2 regions of the Providencia sp. 6390 genome follow, and region 1 is predicted to be linked to the other one. Evidence: predicted binding sites of a transcription regulator. Region 1 holds the regulator's gene; the other holds the start of a gene.
The links. The regulator sigma-54, encoded in region 1, starts transcription at its own class of promoters, with help from an activator protein. The targets are predictions, from matches to a motif close to GTTGGCACANNTTTCGCTNT.

Region 1 (5,292 bases):
AGCTGGTTTGACCATTTATTTGCGACTTATCACGATACACTGTGATTGCGCTATAAATGTATTAATGTTGTCTCAGTTTTTCTTTGTGTTTAGTTAATTGGCGTGACAGTTTGTCTACCAGTTGGTCGATTGCAGCGTACATATCATTTTCTTCGGCTGACGCATGGAGTTCTGCACCATTAACCTGCACCGTTGCTTCAGCAATTTGCTGAACTTTCTCAACTTTCAGAACGACCTGAATGCCGTTGATTCGGTCAAATAATTGCTCCAATTTTCTGACTTTTTTCTCAACAGTTTCGCGTAATGCAGGGGTGACTTCGATATTGTGTCCAGTAATCTGAAATTCCATACAATCTTCCTTATTTTTTCAATTAAACCAATTTTTTACGTTGGTTTGAGGGCGGAATAGATAACGATTCACGGTACTTAGCGACAGTCCGACGTGCAACCTGAATGCCCTGTTCGGCTAGCATGCTAGTCAGTTTGCTGTCACTCAATGGTTTTGCTGGGTTCTCAGCAGCAACCAGTTTTTTCACTAATGCACGTATTGCTGTCGAGGAGGCTTCTCCTCCTGTATCGGTGCTCACGTGACTAGAGAAAAAATACTTCAACTCAAAAATTCCCCTAGGGCTATGGAGAAACTTTTGAGTTGTCACTCTTGATATCGTCGATTCATGCATATCCACTTGATACGCAATATCTGCGAGTATCATGGGTTTCATGTATTCATCACCATATTCAAAGAATTCTTGTTGTTGCTCAACAATACAAGAAGCTACTTTTAGCAAGGTCTCATTGCGGCTTTCTAAGCTTTTAATCAACCATTTTGCATCTTGTAAATTACTACGAATATACTGCGAATCACTTTCGTTTACTGAATCTTTTATCAAAGAAGCATAGTGGTTATTTATGCTTAGTTTAGGAATGCTATCTGTATTTAATTCAACTTGCCAGTGTCCACTGATTTTTTTCACTAGAACATCAGGAATGACATATTCAGACTCTCCAGTATTGATGGATTGCCCCGGTTTTGGGTTCAGCGTTAATATTAAATCAATCGCTGTTTTTAGTGCGTCCTCTTTTAATCGAGTCAGCTTACTGAGTTGACGAAAATCACGATTAGCTAATAGATCGATATGCTGACTAATAATTGTTCGCGCTTCAGCCAATCCTTCCGTTTCTTTTGGGTAAAGAGACAATTGGATCAGCAAACACTCTTTAAGATCTTGCGCAGCGACGCCCAGAGGATCGAAGTGTTGAATACGTTTTAGTACTGCAATCACCTCTTCAAGGGTGATCTCAGGATTGTCGATCCCTTCATGGATATCGCTAATCGGTGTTGTTAAATAACCTGAATCATCAATCGAATCAATAATTGCTGTGGCAATGGCACGATCCGTTTCAGTAAAAGGAGTCAATTCAGACTGCCAAACTAAGTAGTCTTGCAGGGTTTGCGTGGTTTCCCCTTGATAAATTGGTAATTCATCAAAGCTATAGTCGTTACTCGTGCCTGAAGGCGTGCCCGCGGTATAAATTTCATCCCAATTTGTATCAAGAGGCAACTCATCAGGCATGTCATTTTTTTCGAGTGCTTCTTTAGTATCCATTTCACTACTATCGGCACTTGTTTCAAGGCTGTCGAGGGATTCTAGTTCTGAAGCATTTTCCTCTTGCTCTAGAAGCGGGTTCGTTTCTAGTGCAAGTTGTATTTCTTGTTGTAGCTCAAGCGTAGATAATTGCAACAAGCGGATGGCTTGCTGCAACTGAGGCGTCATTGCCAATTGCTGACTGATTCTGAGCTGCAAACTTTGCTTCATGAATACTTTTTTCTCCCTCTAATACGATAAATTATAGACGGAAACCTTCTCCCAAATAGACGCGTTTTACTTGCTCGTTTTCGAGGATCATTTCAGGGGTACCGTGGGCAATTAAATGGCCTTGGCTTACAATATAAGCTCTTTCACAGACATCTAATGTCTCACGTACGTTATGGTCAGTGATCAAAACACCTAAACCATAATCACGTAAGTGTTGGATAATTTTTTTGATATCCAATACTGAAATGGGGTCAACCCCTGCAAACGGCTCATCTAATAAAATAAATTTCGGGTTTGCTGCGAGAGCTCGAGCGATTTCAACACGGCGACGTTCGCCACCAGACAAGGATTGACCAACGCTATCACGCAAATGGGTGATGCTAAATTCTTCCATCAACTCTTCAGCACGCTCTTTACGTTGCTCTGAGTTTAAGTCATGGCGAATTTCCAGTACTGCCATTAGATTATCATAAACACTCAGACGACGAAAAATAGAGGCTTCTTGTGGAAGGTAGCCAATACCACGACGTGCGCGTTCATGTAATGGTAGAAGACTGATATCCTCACCATCAATGGTAATCTTGCCTGCATCCCGCTGGACTATTCCGACCACCATATAAAAAGTGGTGGTTTTACCGGCGCCATTAGGGCCTAGCAGGCCAACAATTTCACCTGATTTCACCTCAAGGCTGACGTCTTCAACCACCTTGCGTTTTTTATATGCTTTTGCCAGATTTTCTGCGGTTAGTGTCGCCATAACGATTATTTACTCTTTCCGTTGTTTGCCGCTGGGCCTTTTTCTTGTAGCTGTGATGGCAATAATACTGTTGTTACGCGTTTACCTTTGTCACTAAACGCTTCCATTTGCTGAGTTGGAACAACATAGGTGATCTTATCACCTTTGATATTGCTATCTAGCTGCTCAAGATAGGCATCACCTGTTAGTGTCAAAAGTTCTTTATCAACTTCATAGCGCGCTTTCAGCGCATGGCCTTTGATAGGTTTGCCATCATCTTGTAACTGATAAAAGGTCACTGGTGTACCAAAAGCTTCAATGGTAATTTTGTCGGAATCACTGCTTGGGCGTGTGACAACGACTTTGTTAGCTCTGATATCAATCGAACCTTGTTTTATGATGACGTCATCTGTAAATGTGGTGACATTTTTTTCTAAATCAAGGGATTGCTTGACTGAGTTAATGGTCATTGGCTGTTGCGTATCTGTTTTTAATGCGAAAGCAGGTACGCTAAGAGCAAGAATTGCGCTGGCAACAGCTCCTTGAATAAAACGCTTTTTATTTACTTGATTCATTTTTTTGCTCTTCTTTTTGTAGCACGTAATGAGTTTTGACATCTTCAATTAACTCTGCGGTTCTTGAACGCAGGTTACCGCGCATTTTTAAACCCGTTGAATTAAGACCTTGCCCGATGATAGTGACTTTATCATCCGATGAAACATCTTGAGTTATTAAGTTCACAATCGCATTTTGCGTTGAAATACGCTGAATTTGAGAGTCAGGGCTTAAACTATCCACTTGGACATCATCATAGAGATAGAGAACTCTATCATTCGTCAATTTAGCTTTCAGTGAACGCACAGTCCAAGTTGGTACACCTGCTTCGTTATAGGTTGTTAAAACAGGATTGGTGAACCAAGTCACTTTATTTGCTGTGTAATTATCAATTTTATCTGATACTAACTTATAGGCCAAATCGCCTACTGGATTATAGACGAATGTCACTGAATCATCAGTTTGATAATTAGGTTGAGCGTTGTCGAGCACATTATTAACAGGTGCTTCGGTATCATTACCAGCTAGGTTCCAACCGATCAAACCAAGCGCAATCAATGATAACAGGATGATTAACCACTTTTTAGCGTTGCTCATGGATATGTTTTTTAACTAATAACCTTTTAATCAATAACCTTAAATCGATAAGCCTTTAGCTTCTTCAAGTTTACCTTGTGCCAGTAGTATTAGGTCACAAAGCTCACGGACAGCCCCTTTACCTCCACCGATACGTGTTACGTAATCCGCCTTTGGTAGCAGGAGCGGGTGTGCATCTGCAACGGCAACAGAAAGCCCAACTTTTGCCATTACAGGCCAATCAATGAGATCGTCACCAATATAGGCTATTTCTTCTTCTGTTAACTGCAGTGTATCTAACAGTTGATGATACGCCAAAAGCTTATCGCTCTGACCTTGGTAAAGATATGTAATGCCTAATGTTGCTGCGCGATCTTCAAGCAATTTCGCTTTTCTGCCAGTAATAATAGCAACCTCAACGTCAGAGGTTAATAAACAGCGAATACCATAACCGTCACGAACATTAAAAGCTTTCAGCTCTTCACCATTATTTCCCATATAAATAAGGCCATCAGACATCACACCGTCAACGTCACAAATGAGTAATTTAATTTTGGCTGCTTTTTGTAAAACAGACTGAGCGACAGGGCCGTAACAGGTATCCTGAATATGAAGAGCCATCATCATTCCTTTCTTTTATACAACGCCAGCTTGTAGAAGATCATGCATATGCAATACACCCACGAGCTTATTACCTTCAGCGACCATCAGTGAGGTGACATGTTTAGACTGCATTAGATTGAGTGCTTCTACCGCTAAAATATTTGGGGAGATTTTAATTCCACCGCGAGTCATGACATCGGCTATTTTTGCATTATTTAGGTCAATACCCATATCAAAAATACGACGTAAATCACCATCAGTAAAAATACCAGCAATATTCATATCGTCATCACAAATTACGGTCATACCTAATTTTTTGCGAGTAATCTCAATTAAAGCTTCACGTAACGTGGCTGTTTGGGGAATATGTGGAATATCATCATCGACGTTCATTAAATCACGAACTAAAAGTAAAAGTTTGCGTCCTAGTGCGCCACCGGGGTGAGAAAGGGCAAAATCTTCAGCGGTAAAGCCTCTGGCTTTCAATAGGGCAATGGCTAGCGCGTCGCCCATGACGAGTGTTGCGGTGGTACTTGTCGTTGGTGCAAGTCCTAATGGACATGCTTCTTGTGGCACTTTTATACACAAATGTGCATCTGCATATTTACCCATATTGCTACTTGGGTTACTTGTCATACAGATCAGCGGCACTTTAATTCGTTTTAATACAGGCAACAGGGCGAGGATCTCACCTGACTCACCTGAATTGGAAATGGCGAGCACAATATCTTTATTGGTGATCATGCCTAAGTCACCATGGCTGGCTTCACCTGGATGGACAAAGAAAGAAGGTGTTCCTGTACTTGCTAATGTTGCAGCTATTTTTCGCCCGATATGCCCCGATTTCCCCATACCCATGACAACAACTTTCCCTTGGCAGTCAAATATGAGCTGACAGGCACGAGTAAAATCATCGTTAATGTATTGTTCTAAGTTTTTTAGACCTTCACTTTCGATATGGAGGACTTCTTTACCTACTTGCTGAAAATCGATGTTTGACATTTT
Region 2 (5,292 bases), on a different contig from region 1:
CAGCTTGCTCAATAATCACTTGAGTATATTCATTCAGTTGAGGATCAGGTAATGCTTTAGAAAGTAGTTGAGCTGCGCCTCTCAATCCACCTAATGGATTTTTAATTTCATGAGCTAAACCACGGATCAACTCTCTTGCAGCTAGTTGCTGGGCATTTTGTGCCTGCTCTTGGCTAAGGCGGCGTTGGCTATCGAGTTGGGAGAGTTCCAACAAAATAAATTGTGCTGAAAAAGGCTGCGCACTTAAGGACATCACATGAGAGTGGTTGTTAAAAACCAATGTGACTTCATTATCTGTAAAGCTATGGCCTTCTTTTAGGCTATTAATCATTAATTCATCATTCAATGAACAATAACTACAAAGTACAGGTAGCGGTGTGCCATATATTTTGCGTTGGCTTTGCGCGAGTATTTGCAGCGCGGCATGGTTGGCGTAGTGGATCACAAGGTCATAATCAACGATTAAGACACTGTTTAACAGTGAATCAAGGATGTGTTCCGGCGCTGGCAAATGTTCGGCTTTCATGTAATTCTGCTCCTGCACTATTTTGGTGCATTATACTTGATTTACCCAACAAAGCTGCAATTTGAATCAGGATACGGTCAATTAAACGTTGCCACCAAAATCGCTAGGGAGAAAAGGCCCCATCAGAGATGGGGCAAATGTTTCACGGCAACAAAGACTAACAGTGGAACGGCGTGTTACACACTGTAGTACATTTCAAATTCTAGTGGGTGTGGCGTCATACGGACACGTTGAATGTCACCACGCAGTAATTCGATATAAGCGTCAATAGCATCATCAGTGAAGACACCGCCACGGGTTAAGAACTCGCGGTTTTTATCTAATTCAGCCAAGGCTTCTTCTAATGATCCTGCTACTGTTGGAATTTCTTTTGCTTCTTCTGGTGGCAAATCGTACAGGTTTTTATCCATCGCATCGCCAGGGTGGATCTTGTTGATAATACCATCAAGACCAGCCATCAACTGTGCTGCAAACGCTAAGTATGGGTTTGCTGCTGGGTCTGGGAAGCGAACTTCGATACGACGTGCTTTAGTGCTTGCAACTACTGGGATACGAATAGATGCAGAGCGGTTACGTGCAGAGTAAGCCAACATCACTGGTGCTTCGTAACCTGGAACTAAACGCTTGTATGAGTTAGTGGTTGGGTTAGTAAAGGCATTCAGTGCACGTGCATGTTTGATAATACCGCCAATGTAGTACAGCGCCATTTCAGATAAACCGCCGTATTTGTCACCTGCAAACAGGTTGATACCGTCTTTTGACAGTGACATGTGGCAGTGCATACCTGAACCGTTATCGCCCACTAATGGTTTTGGCATAAAGGTTGCTGTTTTACCGTAAGCGTGAGCAACGTTATGAACAACATACTTATAGATTTGGGTTTCATCCGCTTTTTTGGTCATGGTATTAAAACGACATGCCACTTCGTTTTGGCCTGCTGTTGCCACTTCATGGTGGTGAGCTTCAACGACTAAGCCCATCTCTTCCATGGTAGTACACATTGCAGAACGCAGATCTTGTGAAGAATCGACTGGTGGTACTGGGAAATAACCGCCTTTAACTCCCGGACGATGGCCTTTATTACCGCCTTCGTATTTTGTTCCAGTGTTCCAAGCCGCTTCGATATCATCGATTTGATAGAAGCTATTATGCATGCTGTTACCAAAACGGATGTCATCAAAGATAAAGAATTCAGGCTCTGGGCCAAACAGAACGGTATCCGCGATGCCACTTGCACGCAGGAAGTCTTCAGCGCGTTGAGAAATTGAGCGTGGGTCGCGGTCATAACCTTGCATGGTGCCCGGCTCAAGAATGTCACAGCGAATAATCAAGGTAGGCTCAGCAAAGAATGGGTCAAGCATCGCTGTTGATGGATCTGGCATCAATACCATGTCAGATTCGTTGATGCCTTTCCAGCCACCAATCGATGAACCATCAAACATTTTACCTTCTTCAAAGAAGTCTTCGTTGACTTGATGAGCAGGGATGGTGATATGTTGCTCTTTACCTTTAGTATCAGTAAAACGCAAATCGATAAATTTTACTTTGTGCTCTTCTATCAGCGATAAAACGTGTTCTGCGGACATCGTCGGCTCTCCTGGTCAGGTCGGGTCTGTAAAATAACCACATATACTCTACTCGTCATACTTCAAGTTGCAGCGCTTTTTGTTCAGGCATAGCGGCTACGCTCACTCACCGTGACTCACATACTTATGTATGCTCTTAGCGACTCACTCACTTGTCGCCTTGCTGCATCTCGAATTATTTAGAGTATATAAGTGTTACTTTGTGCAGTTATTTTTGGGCTTTTCAGCCTCAATTATTCAAGATGTAACTTTCTCACATGCAAGTATAAGCGAAAAGCATGCCAACTTTTTAAAACAGCGTAAATACTGGGTGTTACACGACCATAAAAAATTAGTAAGTGAATAAACGATACTTTTTGCACCATAATGGTGCTTTTTAATGTTGCATTGCACTATAATGGTGCTTTGTCATAAAGGGCATGACATTTATAGTGCATATCAACTTTTTTATGTCTTAAGAGTAGACCATTTTGAATAATTGTATCTATTAAATGAGATTTAAATATTCTTGCTAATTTCTCTTTAATTATTAACTAATAATTAAATTGTTTTTATTTTTAATAAAAAAATTATTAAATAGTTTGACGTTATTAAACTGGAAATGATATTAAATAGGTTGTTATTTTTTATATTACACCATTAATTTAAATCGTAGATACGCATGTTGCCTTTATGCTATTTAGTAATTTCATTTAATTATATAACTAACAAGGTGATTTATGACTAAGATATCTGAGGTTGCAAAAATATATAAAGATACCCCTATTGTTTTAGAAGATGATAATTTAAAAAATAATAGTTTTATTGATATGGTATTGAATACCACTGATGTCGCGGTATCTGCTTTCGACAGACTCGCTTATTTAGCGGGTATAAAAAATGCGCCTGCTGATGATAAGTATTCAAGCTTAAACATGAGCAGTTTAAGTTCATTTCTAGATAGTGCGAAAGAGGCTGGTTACGATATTGAGATTGTAGCCATTTGATTATAAGGTGGTTTATGCTCTTTGCTTGTAAGCCTACATTTAATCGAAAAGTGAATAACTTTAGATGTTTATCGTTGACCCAACAGTTAACATAAAAAGCTACGATTATTAGATTCTAGCATCGCACTGTAGGATGAAATACATCGAGTATAAACTGCCTTTCTATTTTAGGGATAGGCTATGAGTATAGATATAGATGAATTGAATAATGGAATAATTATTGATGGTTTGCATTGGGTCGCACGTTGGAGAATTAATAATGGGAAAGACGATTCTTTTGTTGTGCCTTTCCCAACGACCTATCCCGTGAATATTGTCTATCACGGTGAAAGTAAATTTAAATATGGGCAATATGGTATTCATTTAGGGCAGCAAGATGTACTCACATTTCTTGGTAGTGAAAAAAAACGTATACTTGCAAAATTTATTGATTGCCGTATAGGCTCCCCTACATTCAAGAGTAAACAAGAGTTTTATATTACCCCTTCATCTGCAAAAACATTAGTGATCCCTCCAGGGGTAGCACATACCTTTCATAACTTAGAATATATCTACACATTAAATAGTTACAAGATCCTATTACCTACATTAGAGCAAATTTGTTGCGGCGAAGTTTATTGGACTCCTGAAAGTGACATTATCAATATACCTGAAGATATCGAACTGGATGATATTACAGGTTATTTACCAATGTCAGAGGAGGCATCGGATTTGGTGTATCACCAAATAGGCAAATTTCAGTTTGAAAATTTGAATATGTACCGTTATCAACACGCTGAAACAAGGAAATTTACGCTTAATAGTGGAGAGATTATTAATGTCAGGGTTCGAGAGGAAAATCATGATTGGCCTAAGTTGGTGTTGCCTGAATCTAAAATTGAAGGCGTGATTTTTAAAGAGTTACCATCGATAAAAACAGGTACCGAAAGTTGTATTGTTCCACTGACTCGCCAATCGCCTCTTTATCTCGTTGAACATGGGGAAGAGAGTTATGACTTTGATTCATATGGTTTACATCTTGGGCAAGAGGATCATCTTGTTTTCCTTGGGAACTCAACGCAAAAAATTACGCTGAAACTAGTGGACATGAGAGAAGGTTCAAACTCCCAATTTATAGAAGATGAAATCACGTTTTTTCCATCACCATATGTTGAATTAATTATTCCTTGTGGTGTTGCTCATGCCTTAAGCAATATGGCAAAGATTATTACGGTTAATCGGCCTGTGCTTTATCTCGATGATCAATTTCAATATTTACCGGGTAATGATGTCATTGATTGGCCGATAAATGACATTAACTATATGAGTTATAAAGTGAATACCATTGAAGCAAACAGCGAATATTATGCACATATCGTGACACAACAATTAGAAATCATTAAAACACCTCCAACTCATAGCACACCAAAGTCAGTTGTCATTTATGATGAAAGTATCGGTAAGCATGTAAAAGTCATATTAAAAGAAAAAATTGAAGGTAGAGCATAAGTATGAATACTTCCTTTTTTTATTTTCTTTTTCTCGTGCTAACTGCTGATGGCATTATGGTTTTTTTGACACCAGTTGTCGTTTACACACTGACAGGAAGTATCGAGTATGCAGGAATGTCGTATGCTATTTGGTGGTTGCCAAGGCTGATACTTATTCCATTAGTTGGCAAGCTAATTGATAGCATTGGTGTTAGGCCATTATCAATAATTTCTGACATGGTTAAAATTGTTGGATGTGTTTTCTTATTATTATTTGAGTTTAAAGACCCTCTAATAGTCTCTATCGCCTTTGGCATCGTAGGTAGTTTTGTCTCAATCGGTAATTCACAAACTATTATTGCCTATGAAAAAATCATTGCGTTATTAAGTCAGCAGAAGGAACACCATGTTAATTTAATATCAAGAATGGATTTTTTGGGTATGGTGATAGGGCCCATTATTGGTATGTTGCTTATTGATATTGGTTACCAATATATTTTATTTATTCCTTGTCTGCTTTATTTTAGTAACGCTTGTTATTTTCTTTTTACTAAAGCAAATTTAAGCATTGATGTAAATGAAAGCAAAGAAATAACCAGAAAATTTAGCAATGAAAATAACACGAACCCGTTAGGTTTCATCTTATCTGTGCCTATCATTTTAGGTACAATCGGTGTGGCGGTAGGCAATAATTTTTTTGATGGGCTAGTTGAATCTGCTGGGAC

Region 2: the regulator sigma-54 is predicted to act here: its motif matches at 2,379-2,398, upstream of glnA (glutamate--ammonia ligase).

The regions. Positions count from the first base shown of each region.
Region 1 is NZ_JBYVYL010000007.1:53,806-59,097, forward strand. It holds gene hpf (ribosome hibernation promoting factor) at 62-349, opposite strand; gene rpoN (RNA polymerase factor sigma-54) at 372-1,817, opposite strand; gene lptB (LPS export ABC transporter ATP-binding protein) at 1,849-2,574, opposite strand; gene lptA (lipopolysaccharide ABC transporter substrate-binding protein LptA) at 2,580-3,128, opposite strand; gene lptC (LPS export ABC transporter periplasmic protein LptC) at 3,112-3,705, opposite strand; gene kdsC (3-deoxy-manno-octulosonate-8-phosphatase KdsC) at 3,745-4,305, opposite strand; gene kdsD (arabinose-5-phosphate isomerase KdsD) at 4,321-5,289, opposite strand.
Region 2 is NZ_JBYVYL010000010.1:97,215-102,506, forward strand. It holds gene glnL (nitrogen regulation protein NR(II)) at 1-526, opposite strand, end outside; gene glnA (glutamate--ammonia ligase) at 703-2,112, opposite strand; gene AC3Z9T_RS18460 (XRE family transcriptional regulator) at 2,832-3,098, shown strand; gene AC3Z9T_RS18465 (dTDP-4-dehydrorhamnose 3,5-epimerase family protein) at 3,279-4,586, shown strand; gene AC3Z9T_RS18470 (MFS transporter) at 4,589-5,292, shown strand, end outside.